3 regions of the Variovorax sp. GW531-E2 genome follow, and region 3 is predicted to be linked to each of the others. Evidence: predicted binding sites of a transcription regulator. Region 3 holds the regulator's gene; each other region holds the start of a gene.
The links. The regulator LexA, encoded in region 3, represses DNA repair genes until DNA is damaged. The targets are predictions, from matches to a motif close to ACTGTATNNNNATACAGT.
Positions count from the first base shown of each region.

Region 1: AC07XP_RS04105 (ATP-dependent helicase) is a predicted target of LexA. The motif match lies at 1,396-1,413, and genes of this name have one in related genera.
Region 2: AC07XP_RS18600 (PA0069 family radical SAM protein) is a predicted target of LexA. The motif match lies at 2,610-2,627, and genes of this name have one in related genera.

Region 1 covers NZ_JBWKXQ010000004.1:14,104-18,360, forward strand. The annotation lists gene AC07XP_RS04105 (ATP-dependent helicase) at 1-1,383, opposite strand, end outside; gene corA (magnesium/cobalt transporter CorA) at 1,609-2,595, shown strand; gene AC07XP_RS04115 (YoaK family protein) at 2,653-3,405, shown strand; gene AC07XP_RS04120 (5'-methylthioadenosine/adenosylhomocysteine nucleosidase) at 3,415-4,155, opposite strand; gene AC07XP_RS04125 (ABC transporter substrate-binding protein) at 4,192-4,257, opposite strand, start outside.
Region 2 covers NZ_JBWKXQ010000031.1:53,316-57,572, reverse strand. The annotation lists gene AC07XP_RS18620 (SRPBCC family protein) at 1-403, opposite strand, end outside; gene AC07XP_RS18615 (SAM-dependent methyltransferase) at 434-1,375, opposite strand; gene AC07XP_RS18610 (thiol-disulfide oxidoreductase DCC family protein) at 1,428-1,859, opposite strand; gene AC07XP_RS18605 (GbsR/MarR family transcriptional regulator) at 1,929-2,531, opposite strand; gene AC07XP_RS18600 (PA0069 family radical SAM protein) at 2,666-3,760, shown strand; gene AC07XP_RS18595 (gluconokinase) at 3,848-4,257, shown strand, end outside.
Region 3 covers NZ_JBWKXQ010000002.1:198,850-203,106, forward strand. The annotation lists gene adk (adenylate kinase) at 93-749, shown strand; gene AC07XP_RS02395 (asparaginase) at 780-1,766, opposite strand; gene lexA (transcriptional repressor LexA) at 1,840-2,523, shown strand; gene AC07XP_RS02405 (hypothetical protein) at 2,668-3,048, shown strand; gene AC07XP_RS02410 (D-2-hydroxyacid dehydrogenase family protein) at 3,216-4,223, shown strand; gene AC07XP_RS02415 (MFS transporter) at 4,228-4,257, shown strand, end outside.

The sequences.
Region 1 (4,257 bases), on a different contig from region 3:
GCCGGTGGCCGGGCCCACGCCGGGAATGAGCTGCGTGACCCGGAAGCCCGCCATGCGCCCGCGCGGGTTCTGCGCGAAACGCAGCACGGCGAGCAGGTCCTTCACATGCGAGGCCTCGAGGAACTTGAGCCCGCCGAACTTCACGAACGGGATGTTGCGCCGCGCCAGTTCCAGCTCGAGCGCCGCGCTGTGCGACGAGGTGCGAAACAGCACCGCCTGCGACTTCAGCGCCAGCCCGCCTTCGCGGTGCGCCAGGATCTTGTCGGCCACCCAGCGCGCCTGCCCGGCCTCGTCGGGCACGAGCACCAGCACCGGCTTGCCGGCCGAGGGCTTGTCGGTCCAAAGCGTCTTGGCGTGCCGCTCGGCGGCCTGCGCGATGACGCGGTTCGACACGTCGAGGATTGGCTGCGTCGAGCGGTAGTTGCGCTCCAACGTGACGATGCGCGCGGCCTGCGAGAACTGCGACGGAAAGTCGAGGATGTTGCGCACCGTGGCGCCGCGGAACGAGTAGATCGACTGCGCGTCGTCGCCCACCACCGTCACGCCGCGCCCGTCGGGCTTCATCGCGCGCAGGATCTCCGCCTGCAGCAGGTTGGTGTCCTGGTACTCGTCGACCAGCACGTGGTCGAAGCGCGCGCCGACGTGCGCGGCCAGCGCGGGCTCGGCGACCATCTCGGCCCAGTAGAGCAGCAGGTCGTCGTAGTCGAGCACGTTCTGCTGCTGCTTGGCCTCGACGTAGGCGCCGAACAGCGTCTTGAGCTGGGCCTCCCACTCGGCGCACCAGGGAAAGCTGTCCTTCAGCACGGCGGCCAGCGGCGCGCGCGTGTTCACGCAGCGCGAGTAGATCGACAGGCAGGTGCCCTTGCGCGGAAAGCGGTTGACCGTGGACGACAGGCCCAGCTCGTGCCGCACCAGCCCCATGAGGTCTTCGGCGTCGCCGCGGTCGTGGATGGTGAAGTTCTCGTCCAACCCGATCTGCGCGGCGTACTCGCGCAGCAGTCGCGCGCCGATGCCGTGGAAGGTGCCGGCCCAGGGCAGCGCGGGCGGGCGCTCCGACTTCAGCCCCAGCACACGCGCCAGCACCTGGCCCGCGCGGCGCTCCATTTCCTGCGCGGCGCGGCGCGAGAAGGTGAGCAGCAGCAGGCGCTGCGGATCGACCCCGTCCGCGATCAGGTGTGCCACGCGGTGCGCCAGCGTGCTGGTCTTGCCCGAGCCGGCGCCGGCGATCACGAGCAGCGGCCGGTGGTCGGCGCCGACTGCCGTGCCCACGCCGTGCTCGACCGCCGCGCGCTGGTCGTCGTTGAGCGCGGCGAGCGCCGCGGCCAGGCGCTCGGCTTGCGTCTTCGGCGGGGTGGAAAGAACGGGGGACGCAGGGGTCTGCATGGGCACGACTTTACTGTATGTCCGTCCAGTTCGCGTGCCTTGTCGCCCTGTGGCCGGTGACATAATCGCGCCTCGCTGCAACCGGAGACTCCCCTTGGAAACCGCCCCGTCTCGGCAGCTTTCAACTCCCTGGCGACGCTGCGCGTGATGTACTGACGCCGGGTCCGCGGGAATTGAAAGCGCCCCGCCCTCGCCCATCGTTCAGTCACCCCCGGGAGTGAGCCCATGCTCAACATCTTTACGCTCGCCAACGGCCGCCTCGTCCAGGAAGAGATCGAGTCGCTCGAAGAGCTCTCCAAGTTCCAGCCGATCTGGGTCGACCTCGAGTCGCCCACGCTCGAGGAAAAGCGCTGGATCAAGCAGTACTACGGCCTCTCGATTCCCGAAGACGCGATGGACGAGGACATCGAGGAATCGGCCCGCTTCTACGAGGAAGACAACGGCGAACTGCACATCCGCTCCGACTTCCTGATCGACGACGACGAAGACCCGCGCACGGTGCGCGTCGCCTTCATCCTGAACCAGCACAACACCGACCTGCGCAGCCGCGGCGTGCTGTTCTCGATCCACGACGAAGACGTGCCCGTGTTCCGCCTGCTGCGCATGCGCGCACGCCGCGCGCCGGGGCTGATCGAAGACGCCAAGGAAGTGATGCTCAAGCTCTTCGACGCCGACGCCGAGTACTCGGCCGACACGCTGGAGAACATCTACGACGAGCTCGAGGTGGCGGGCAAGAAGGTGCTGTCGGGCAACGTCAGCGACGAGCTGGCCGGCGAGGTGCTCGGCGCCATCGCGCGCCAGGAAGACTTGAACGGCCGCATCCGTCGCAACGTGATGGACACGCGCCGCGCCGTGAGCTTCATGATGCGCAGCAAGATGCTCAACGCCGAGCAGTTCGAGGAGGCGCGGCAGATCCTGCGCGACATCGAGTCGCTGGACAACCACACGGCCTTCCTCTTCGACAAGATCAACTTCCTGATGGATGCGACCGTCGGTTTCATCAACATCAACCAGAACAAGACCATCAAGATCTTCTCGGTGGCCAGCGTCGCGCTGCTGCCGCCCACGCTGATCGCGAGCATCTACGGCATGAACTTCAAGTTCATGCCCGAGCTCGACTGGGCCATGGGCTACCCCTACGCCATCGCGCTGATGGCCGCGAGCGCGCTGGTGCCGATGTGGTACTTCCGCCGGCGCGGCTGGCTCAAATAACGCCGCACAGCGGGTGCTAGAGTGGCTGTCGGCAGGCAGCTGCCCCTGGAGAGCCCCGTGCGCAGACTTCGTTTCCTCACCAACCGCCACCGCGCGCCGTCGACGAACACCGCGCTCGGACTGCTGCTGGCCTTCAACGCCGGCGCCATCAACGCGGGCGGCTTCCTCGTGCTGCACATGTACACCTCGCACATGACCGGCTTCGCCTCGCAGCTGGCGGACGGCATGGTGCTGGGCAACCTCACGCTGCTGCTGAACGCGCTGGGCGCGATCCTGGCGTTCGTGAGCGGCGCCGCGGTCTGCGCGGTGCTGGTGAACTGGGCACGGCAGCACCGGCTGCATGGCGTGTACGCGCTGCCCCTGCTGCTGGAGGCCGCGCTGATGTTCCCGTTCGGGCTCGCCGGCGCCATCACGCTGACCTGGGCCACGCCGTTCGCGGTGCCGCTCACGGTGCTGCTGCTGTCGTTCATCATGGGCCTGCAGAACGCCGTGGCGTCGAAGACCTCGGGCGGCAGCACGCGCACCACCCACATGACCGGCAACATCACCGACGTGGGGATCGAGCTGGGCAAGATGCTCTACTGGAACCGGCGCGCGCCATCCACACCGCTGCCGGTGCGCCACGACCGCAGCCGGCTGCGCCGCTGCGGCGGCCTGGTCGCCATGTTCGTGCTCGGCGGCGCCGTGGGCGCGCTGGGCTTCAAGCACGTGGGATTCATCTGCGTCGTGCCGCTGGCCGCGCTGCTGCTGGCGCTATCGATCCCGCCGCTGCTGCGCGACCTGCCGCAGCTGCGCCGGCTCGCGCCGTAGGCGGGTTCTTCAGGCCGCGTCGCGCGGCAGGGAGGCGAGCCAGGCGTCGACGAGCGCGAGGCTGTAGCGGCTCGCCACCTCGGCCACGAAGCGCGTGAAGTCACCGTGCGCAGCATCGTCGGCGCGGTCCGAGATGGTCCGCAGCGCCGCGAAGGGCACGCCGTAGTCGTGGCAGGCCTGCGCCATGGCCGCTCCCTCCATCTCGACGGCGAGCGCGTCGGGCAGCGAGCGCTGCAGGGCCCCACACTCCGCGGTGGTCGACACGAAACGGTCGCCGCTGATCAGCAGGCCCCGATGCACCTTCGGTGAACGCAGATGGAACTCATCGACCGCCTTCTGCCCCACCAGGCCCACCGGATCGCGCAGCGTGCCTTCGGCCACCGCCGCCAGCGCATCGCCGATGGCCGCATCGGCCGCGAAGCGCGAACGCCCCATCAGCGGCACCTCGTATTTCGGAAAGATCGGCGAGGCGTCCATGTCGTGCTGCAGCAGCTCGGTCGCCACGACCACGTCGCCGACGTTCACGTCCGGCGCCAGCCCGCCCGCCACGCCCGTGAACACGATCGCCCGCACGCCGAAGCGCTCGAGCAGCACCGTGGCCGTGAGCGCCGCCGCGACCTTGCCGATGCGCGACAGCACCGCGACCACGGGTTGGCCCTGCAGGTGGCCGACCCAGAAGTCGCGGCCGGCCACGCGCACGCGCTGCTCGTCGGGCATGCGCGCGAGGAGCGCACTGAGCTCCTCGTGCATGGCCGCGACGATGGCGATGGGCGCAGCGACCACGGCTTACTTGATGTCCACGCCGTAGAAGGTGTGGCGGCCGAACGGACTCAATTTGAAGTCGACCACCTC
Region 2 (4,257 bases), on a different contig from region 3:
CCAGCCCGCCGACGCTGCCCATCACCGCGAACAGCGGCACGATGAAGGCGGCGCAGATGATGCCCTCGATGAACACCATCAGCGTGCCGCCGACGAACAGCGCGGTGGCCACCCACGGCGCCCAGAGGTAGTAGCCCCAGCTGCGCCGTTCGATGCGCTCGGCCAGGTACACCGTGACCGCGCCGCACGCCGCGGGCGCGAAATAGACGAAGGAGCCCAGCATGGCCGAGAAGGGCTCGCCGGGGCCGCCGCCGAAGACGATGCGCAGCACGAACGCGATCGCCGCGCCGGCGAACATGGGCCAGAACCAGCCGAAGGGCATGCCGCGCACGGGCTTTTGGGGCGGCACGTCGTCGTTAGCTGGCAGGTCGGCGAGTTTGCTTTCTTCGGGCTCGGTGCGCATGGAAATCTCTTCTCCTCTTTTTGTGATGTCTCAGCTGGCGCTGCGCCGGGCCGTCACCATGGCGTAGTCGAAGTCGCGCCAGAACATGCCCAGCGCGAGCGCGCAGTAGCTGGCCACGATGTGCTTGCGGCGCCAGGGGCTGAGCCTGCCGCGCGCCTTCCACAGTTCGGCCAGCGTGAAGCGCGTGGCCAGCACGGGGATGTGCAGCGCGCTCGGCGCCACGCGCCAGCGCAGCGAGGTGAACTCGACGTCCTCGAAGCCGTGGGCGCGCAGCGCGGCCGTGAAGTCGTCGCGCACAGCCAGCGTGGGCACGGCCCAGCTGTCGGCCCACAGGCGGTGCAGCCAGCCCGCGAGGCGGCCCGGCCGGCGGCGCAGCAGGAAGCCGTCGACCACCACCAGCCGCGCACCGGGCTTGAGCAGCCGCGCGGCCTCGCGCACGAAGTCGGCCTTGGCGGTGCCCTCGGCGTAGCAGGCGCTCTCGAGCGCCCAGGCACCGTCGGCCTGGGCGGCGGGCAGGCCGGTGCGCGTGTAGTCGGCCTCGACGTGCGCGACGCGGTCGGCCACGCCGGCCCGGGCGTCGAGCCGCGCGGCGATGCCGTTCTGCACCGGCACGTTGGTCACCGTGACCGCATGCAGCGCGGGGTCGTCGCCGACCAGCGTGCGCGAGGTGGCGCCGGCGCCGCAGCCCAGGTCGACCACGCAGCGCGGGGCATGGGTGGTGGTGTCGAGTTGCAGTGCGCGGCCGACGGTGCGGTTCATCTCGATCAGCATGCCCTCGCGCCGCAGCGGGTTCAGGCCCAGGCGCCAGAAGCCGAAGTGCATGTTGTAGCTGGGGCTCCAGGCGCGGTAGTCGTCGGCGACCTCGGTGAAATAGTCCTGCGTGTCCTCGCGGCTCACGTGGCCTTCGACGGCAGGCGGCGCGGGCCGCGCGGTGCCGGGCAGGCGGAAGTCGGCCTGGAAGACGTCGGGCATCGAAAACTCCTTCGGACGTGAGCGGGTGGTGTGTGACAGCGTGAGTGGTTTTTTAGAGCTTGCAGTGGTCGTCGGCGCAGGTGGCCGGCGCGATCGCACCGTGCCCCGCGAGCCGCAGGACCAGCCAGCGCGGCAGCCGGTAGCGGTTGCGCGCCAGCACCGCATACGCGCGGTCGGCCAGCCGGCCGACCACCGGCAGGTCGAGCACCGCGCCGCCGGCCGGCAGGCCCACGGCCGCGCGGCAGGCGCGGATGGCGTCGACGCCCACGCGCAGCCGGCCTGCGGCATCGACCGCGTGCAGCGAGCGCATCAGCACCTCGCGCGGTGCCGGGCCGTTTGCGAAACCGATGGGCGAGCAGTCGACCAGGCGCAGTCGCTTCGCAGCGTCGCGCGCCTGCATGGCGCCCATCTCGGCCGTGCACAGCGGGCAGGTGGCGTCGAAGTAGACGGTGAGCGGATAGGTGGCGGGGGCGAAGCGGGTCATGGTGCTTTTGGTTCTCGATATTTCAGTCAAAACAGAAATAAGAAGGCAAAAAAAAGGACGCGGCCTTTCTCAGATCATGGGCAGGCTGGCGTGGTGCGCGTCGGGGTCGTCGCCCTTGCCGGCGCCAGGAGGGGCGGGGGGCGGTGCGCTGTCGCCGCGCACGAACTTCTGCACGCTGGCGCCGAGCGTGAGCACCTTGTCGAGCGTGCCGGGCGACAGCCGCAGCATTTCGTCGGCCCAGGTGGCGAGCTTGGTCATGAGGTCCATGGTGGAGCGGATGCGGTCTTGTGCATCGGGCGGCTCCTTCTGGAAGTCGGGGCTGGCGACGATCTCGCGCAGCACGCGGATGGTGGGGTCGAACTCGCGCTCCTTGCGCTCGCGCACCACGGTGCGGAACAGCTCCCACACGTCGACGCTGGTCTCGAAGTAGTCGCGCCGGTCGCCCAGCGTGTGGGTGACGCGCACGAGGTTCCAGGCCTGCAGTTCCTTCAGGCTGTTGCTGACGTTGGAGCGGGCCACGCCCAGCGTTTCCGACAGCTCTTCGGCGTGCATCGGCTTGCCGTGCGCGAAGAGCAGGGCGTGGATCTGCGAGACCGTGCGGTTCACGCCCCACATGGAGCCCATCTCGCCCCAGTGCAGGACGAACTTGCGTTGAATGTCGGTGAGTTCCATGGCGTCGAGTTTAGGAATTCCTGAATTTCTGTCAAGACAGAAACAAAAAACTCAGCATCTCGGGATCAAAAGTGAAATACTGTATGAATAAACAGTTATTCGACTTGTTTCCTGTTTCCTTCCAAGGACTCGCCATGCCCGCCGCCCAGGTTCCCATCCACATCATCAAGGGCCGAGGCGCGGCCACGCGGCTCGTGCACCGGTTCTCCAAAGACGAACGCGACGCCTTCGACGACGGCTGGGGCACGCTGGAAGACGGCGAAGCCGAGGCCGCCGGGTTGCTGCCGCTGGCCACCGAGGTGCGCTTCGAGGACGTGAAGTCGGTGCTCAGCAGCAACGAGTCGCCCGACATCCCCTTCGACCGCTCGCTCAACCCGTACCGCGGCTGCGAGCACGGCTGCATCTACTGCTTTGCGCGGCCCACGCACAGCTACCTCAACCTCTCGCCCGGCCTCGACTTCGAGACCAAGCTCATCGCCAAGCGCAACCTCGTCGAGGTGCTGCGCGCCGAGCTCGGACGCAAGGGCTACCGCCCCAGCAACCTCGCCATCGGCACCGCCACCGACTGCTACCAGCCCATCGAGCGCGAGCTGCGGCTCACGCGCGGCGTGATCGAGCTGCTGAGCGAAGTGCGGCATCCGTTCGCGCTGGTCACCAAGTCGAGCGCGGTCGAGCGCGACCTCGACCTGATCGCGCCCATGGCCGCCGACCGGCTCGCGGCCGTGTACGTGACCGTGACCACGCTCGACGGCGAACTGGCGCGCAAGCTCGAGCCGCGCGCCGCCGCGCCGCACCGGCGGCTGCGCACCATCCGCACCCTGGCCGAGGCCGGCGTGCCGGTGGGCGTGAGCGTGGCGCCGCAGATTCCTTTCATCACCGAAGACATGGAGCAGGTGCTCGAAGCTGCCTGGGAGGCCGGCGCGCGCAGTGCCTTCTACACCGTGGTGCGGCTGCCGTGGGAGGTGGCGCCGCTCTTCAAGGAATGGCTCGAGCTGCATTACCCGCAGCGCGCCGAGCGCGTGATGGCGCGCATCCACGAGATGCGCGGCGGCAAGGACTACGACGCCGACTTCGCCACGCGCATGAAGGGCAGCGGCCTGTGGGCCGATCTGATCCACCAGCGCTTCCAGAAAGCGACACACCGGCTGGGCTTCAACCGCGAGCGGATCGCGCTGGACACCGGGGCATTCCGCCCGCCCGGCGCCGTGGGGCAGGGGAGCCTGTTCTGAACACCGCGCCGACGCGGTAGATTCGTGGCCGTGCCGGCTTCGGCACGCATTCGGCATCGGCTGCTTCAAACAAGGTCAAAGGCGCGCATGAACAGGGTCTGGCTCGTGGTGATGGGGGTTTCGGGCTGCGGCAAGTCCAGCATGGGCGCGGCGCTGGCCACGGCGTTCGGGCTGCCGCTGATCGAGGGCGACGACCACCATCCGCCCGCCAACGTCGACAAGATGAGCCGCGGCATCGCGCTCACCGACGCCGACCGCGCCGGCTGGCTGGCCACGCTGGGCCGCGCCCTGGCCGATGCGCCGCAGGGCGCCGTCATGACCTGCTCCGCGCTCAAGCGCAGCTACCGCGACCAGTTGCGCGCCGCCGCGCCGGGCCTGCGCTTCGTGTTCATGCAGATCGACCGCGCCGAAGCCGAGCGCCGCGTGGCCGCGCGCGCGGGTGCTGGCTTGCACATGTTCCCGGCCAGCCTCGTGGCCAACCAGTTCGCCACGCTCGA
Region 3 (4,257 bases):
GACGCATGCTATCCTCGATGCAATTCCGCCTCGGCGCGCCTGAGGGCGCGCATGGGGCGCGACACAAAATCTAAGAACCTTCCGAGGACACCATGAGACTTATTTTGCTGGGCGCGCCCGGAGCAGGCAAAGGCACGCAAGCGACCTTCATCTGCCAGAAATACGGCATTCCCCAAATCTCGACCGGCGACATGTTGCGCGCCGCGGTCAAGGCAGGCACCCCCCTCGGGCTGCAGGCCAAGACGATCATGGATTCGGGTGCACTGGTCAGCGACGACCTGATCATCAACCTCGTGAAGGAACGCATCGCGCAGCCCGACTGCAACGGCGGTTTCCTGTTCGACGGCTTCCCGCGCACCATTCCGCAGGCCGACGCCATGAAGGCGGCCGGCGTCAAGCTCGACTACGTGCTCGAGATCGACGTGCCCTTCGGCGACATCATCGAACGCATGAGCGGCCGCCGCTCGCACCCGGCATCGGGCCGCACCTACCACGTCAAATTCAATCCGCCGAAGGTGGAAGGCAAGGATGACGTGACCGGTGAAGAGCTGATCCAGCGCGAAGACGACAAGGAAGAGACCGTGCGCAAGCGGCTCGACGTCTACAGCCAGCAGACCCGTCCGCTGGTCGACTATTACTCGGCCTGGGCCAAGACCGACCCGGCCGCCGCGCCGAAGTACCGCGCCATCCAGGGCGTGGGCACGGTCGACGAGATCACGCAGCGCGCGCTTGCCGCACTGAACAGCTGATTCAGCGGCTGATTCGTCAGCCTCTTTCTCCTAGCCGCCCTCCGCCTCCGGCAGGGCGGCCACTCCCAACAGTTCCAGCACCAGCGCGACCCGCGCCTTCACCGGCGTGAGTGCGCCCGCGTCCCGCAGCCCGTCACCGGGTTTCGGCAGGATGCGTCCGTTCGCACAGCGTGTGGCGCGCAACACCACCAAGCCGCTGTCCTGCGCCTTCAGCGCTGCAGCTTCCAGCGCGTGGTGCACGGTGCCGTTGCCGGTCGTGGCCACGACCAGCCCGCGCAAGGGCTCAGTCGACGAGAGCAGCAACGCCTCCACGATCGCACCGCTCGCGCCCGCGTGGCTCATGACGATCTCGACGCGGGGCCACGGCTTCAACACCGCCTCCAGCCGCGCCGCATCGAACGGCGCCCCCTGCGGCCACGCACGCACGCGCCGCACTTCGCCCTCTTCCACATAGCCGACCGGCCCCGCATCGCCCGACGCGAAGGCATCAAGGCGGTAGGTGTGCACCTTCTGCACATCGAGGCCGCTGTGGATCGCGCCCGCACACACCACCGTCACGCCCTGCGCGCCGGGCGTCGAGGCCACAGCGAGTGCGTCGCGGACATTCTGCGGACCGTCAGGCGACAGGGCCGTCGCCGGGCGCATCGCGCAGGTCAGCACCACCGGCTTGGCCGGCGCGAGCACGGCGTGCAGGAAGAAGGCGGTCTCTTCCAGCGTGTCGGTGCCGTGCGTGACCACGATGCCGGCCACGTCCGGCTGCGCCAGCCAGTGTGCGCAGCGCGCGGCCAGCTGGCGCCAGGTGTCGGCGTCCATGTCCTTGCTATCGAGCTGCGCGACCTGCTCCGCCACCAGCGTCACGCCGGTCGGCGCCTCGATGCCGCCCAGCAGGTCCGCCACGCCCACCTGCCCGGCGGTGTAGCCGATGTTGTCGCCGCTGCTGGCGGCCTTGCCGGCAATGGTGCCGCCGGTGCCCAGCACGACCACGCGGCGCGTCCCGGACGAAGAGGAATGAGTCATGGCTTGTCAACTTTTGAAAACTGGTTAAAAATACAGGTACTGGATATCTAGCCAGTGCCGCAAGGAAACCACTATGCAGTTCGCAGTGAAGCTTACCGCCCGCCAGCAGCAGATCCTGGACCTGATCCAGGGCGCCATCGCACGCACCGGTGCGCCGCCCACGCGCGCCGAAATCGCCAACGAGCTGGGCTTCAAGTCGGCCAACGCCGCCGAGGAGCACCTGCAGGCCCTGGCCCGCAAGGGCGTGATCGAACTCGTCAGCGGCACGTCGCGCGGCATCCGCCTCAAGGGCGATGCGCTGCGCTCGCTCCACGAAACGCGCCACCGCGAAGGCAACCAGTTCTCGCTTTCGCTGCCCGGCATGGCCCAGCTCGCGCTGCCGCTCATCGGCCGTGTCGCGGCGGGTTCGCCCATCCTCGCGCAAGAGCACGTCGACCAGACCTACTACGTCGAGAACACGCTGTTCCAGCGCCAGCCCGACTACCTGCTCAAGGTGCGCGGCATGTCGATGCGCGACGCCGGCATCATGGACGGCGACCTGCTTGCCGTGCAGGCCACGAAGGAAGCGCGCAACGGCCAGATCGTGGTGGCACGCCTGGGCGAAGAAGTCACCGTGAAGCGCCTGAAGCGCAACAAGCAGGTGATCGAACTGCACGCCGAGAACCCCGACTACCCGACCATCATCGTCCAGCCCGGCGAGCCCTTCGAGATCGAAGGCCTCGCGGTCGGCCTCATCCGCAACACGATGCTGATGTAGGCCCCGGGCCTGTTGCCCACACGCAGCAGCACCTCATCCGGCCGCGACAGGTGGCGGGCGTATGGCGCGAAGTCGCCATCACCCTGTCGTGGCCGATTCAAGAAATCCTGCCTGTGTTCAACCTCATACTTTTTTGGAGTTCACATGGGAATCGCCCTCCTCGCCATCGCCGACCTCTGGTCGCCCCTGCAATCGCTGGCCACCCGCTGGATGCCCGCCCGCCGTCCCTCGCATGGTGAGAGCGGCGATGCAGCCGCTGGCCTGCGCTACGTGGCCATTCGCCCGGCCTGCACGGCGCGCACCGCTGGCAGCCCGGCGCCGACCGCGTCACCGTCCGCCGCCACGCCCGCCCGCCCGCTGCGCGTGGTCCGCGTGGTCGATCGGCAAGGCTCGCAGCGCGGCTGCGCCAACCGGGTCGTGATTTACGGCCGCATGGCCGACGTGTGCGCCGAACTCGACCGGCTCGCCGCACTGGAAGCCGCGGAAACCGGCAGCGGCGCGCCCCGCCCCAGCCACCTGCACTGAGAAAGTGCCAACGAACCCGCCGTGCCTGCGCACTCTGTGCGCCCCTCATGCGCACGGCGGATTCACCTCCAACGGGCTGAAACAGGCCTCCCGGGCGCCATCCGGTGCCGGGTATCCAAACGTTCACACGTGCGACGTGCCGATGCTGCGAGGCACAATGGCATGCCATGAACATTGTGATCCTCGACGACTACCAGGACGCCGTGCGCAAGCTGCAGTGCGCTGCCAAGCTGGACGCTTACGCCGCCAAGGTCTACACCAACACGGTCAAGGGCATCGGCCAACTGTCGGTTCGCCTCAAGGATGCGGACGTCATCGTGCTCATCCGCGAGCGCAGCCAGATCTCCCGCCAGCTGATCGAGAAGCTGCCCAAGCTCAAGCTGATTTCCCAGACCGGTCGCGTCGGTGGCCACATCGACGTCACCGCCTGCACCGAACGCGGCGTGGCGGTGGCCGAAGGCTCGGGCTCGCCGCAGGCGCCCGCCGAACTCACCTGGGCGCTGATCATGGCGGCCATGCGCCGCCTGCCGCAGTACATCAGCAACCTCAAGCACGGGGCCTGGCAGCAGTCGGGCCTCAAGTCGGCGTCGATGCCTCCGAATTTCGGCGTGGGCTCGGTGCTCAAGGGCAAGACGCTGTGCATCTGGGGCTACGGCCGCATCGGCCAGTTGGTGGCCCGCTATGGGCAGGCCTTCGGCATGCAGGTCGTGATCTGGGGCCGCGAGGCCAGCTGCGCCAAGGCGCGCTCCGACGGCTTCCAGGTGGCGCAGAACCGCCACGAATTCTTTGCCGCCGCCGACGTGCTGTCGGTGCACCTGCGGCTCAACGAGGACACCCAGGGCCTCGTCAAGCTCGAAGACCTCTCGCGCATGAAGCCGACGGCGCTGTTCGTCAACACCTCGCGCGCCGAGCTGGTCGAGGCCGATGCCCTGCTGGCCGCGCTCAACCGCGGCCGCCCCGGGCTGGCGGCCATCGACGTGTTCGAGAGCGAACCGCCGCTGCAGGGCCATGCGCTGCTGCGCCTCGAAAACTGCATCTGCACGCCGCACATCGGCTACGTCGAGCAGGAAAGTTACGAAAGCTACTTCGGCCAGGCGTTCGACAACGTCGTGAGCTTCATCAAGGGCAACCCCACGAACATCGTGAACCCCGGCGCGCTGCAGGTCCGGCGGTGAGCGCATGAGCCGGCCCGCGCCGCAGCGAGGCGCG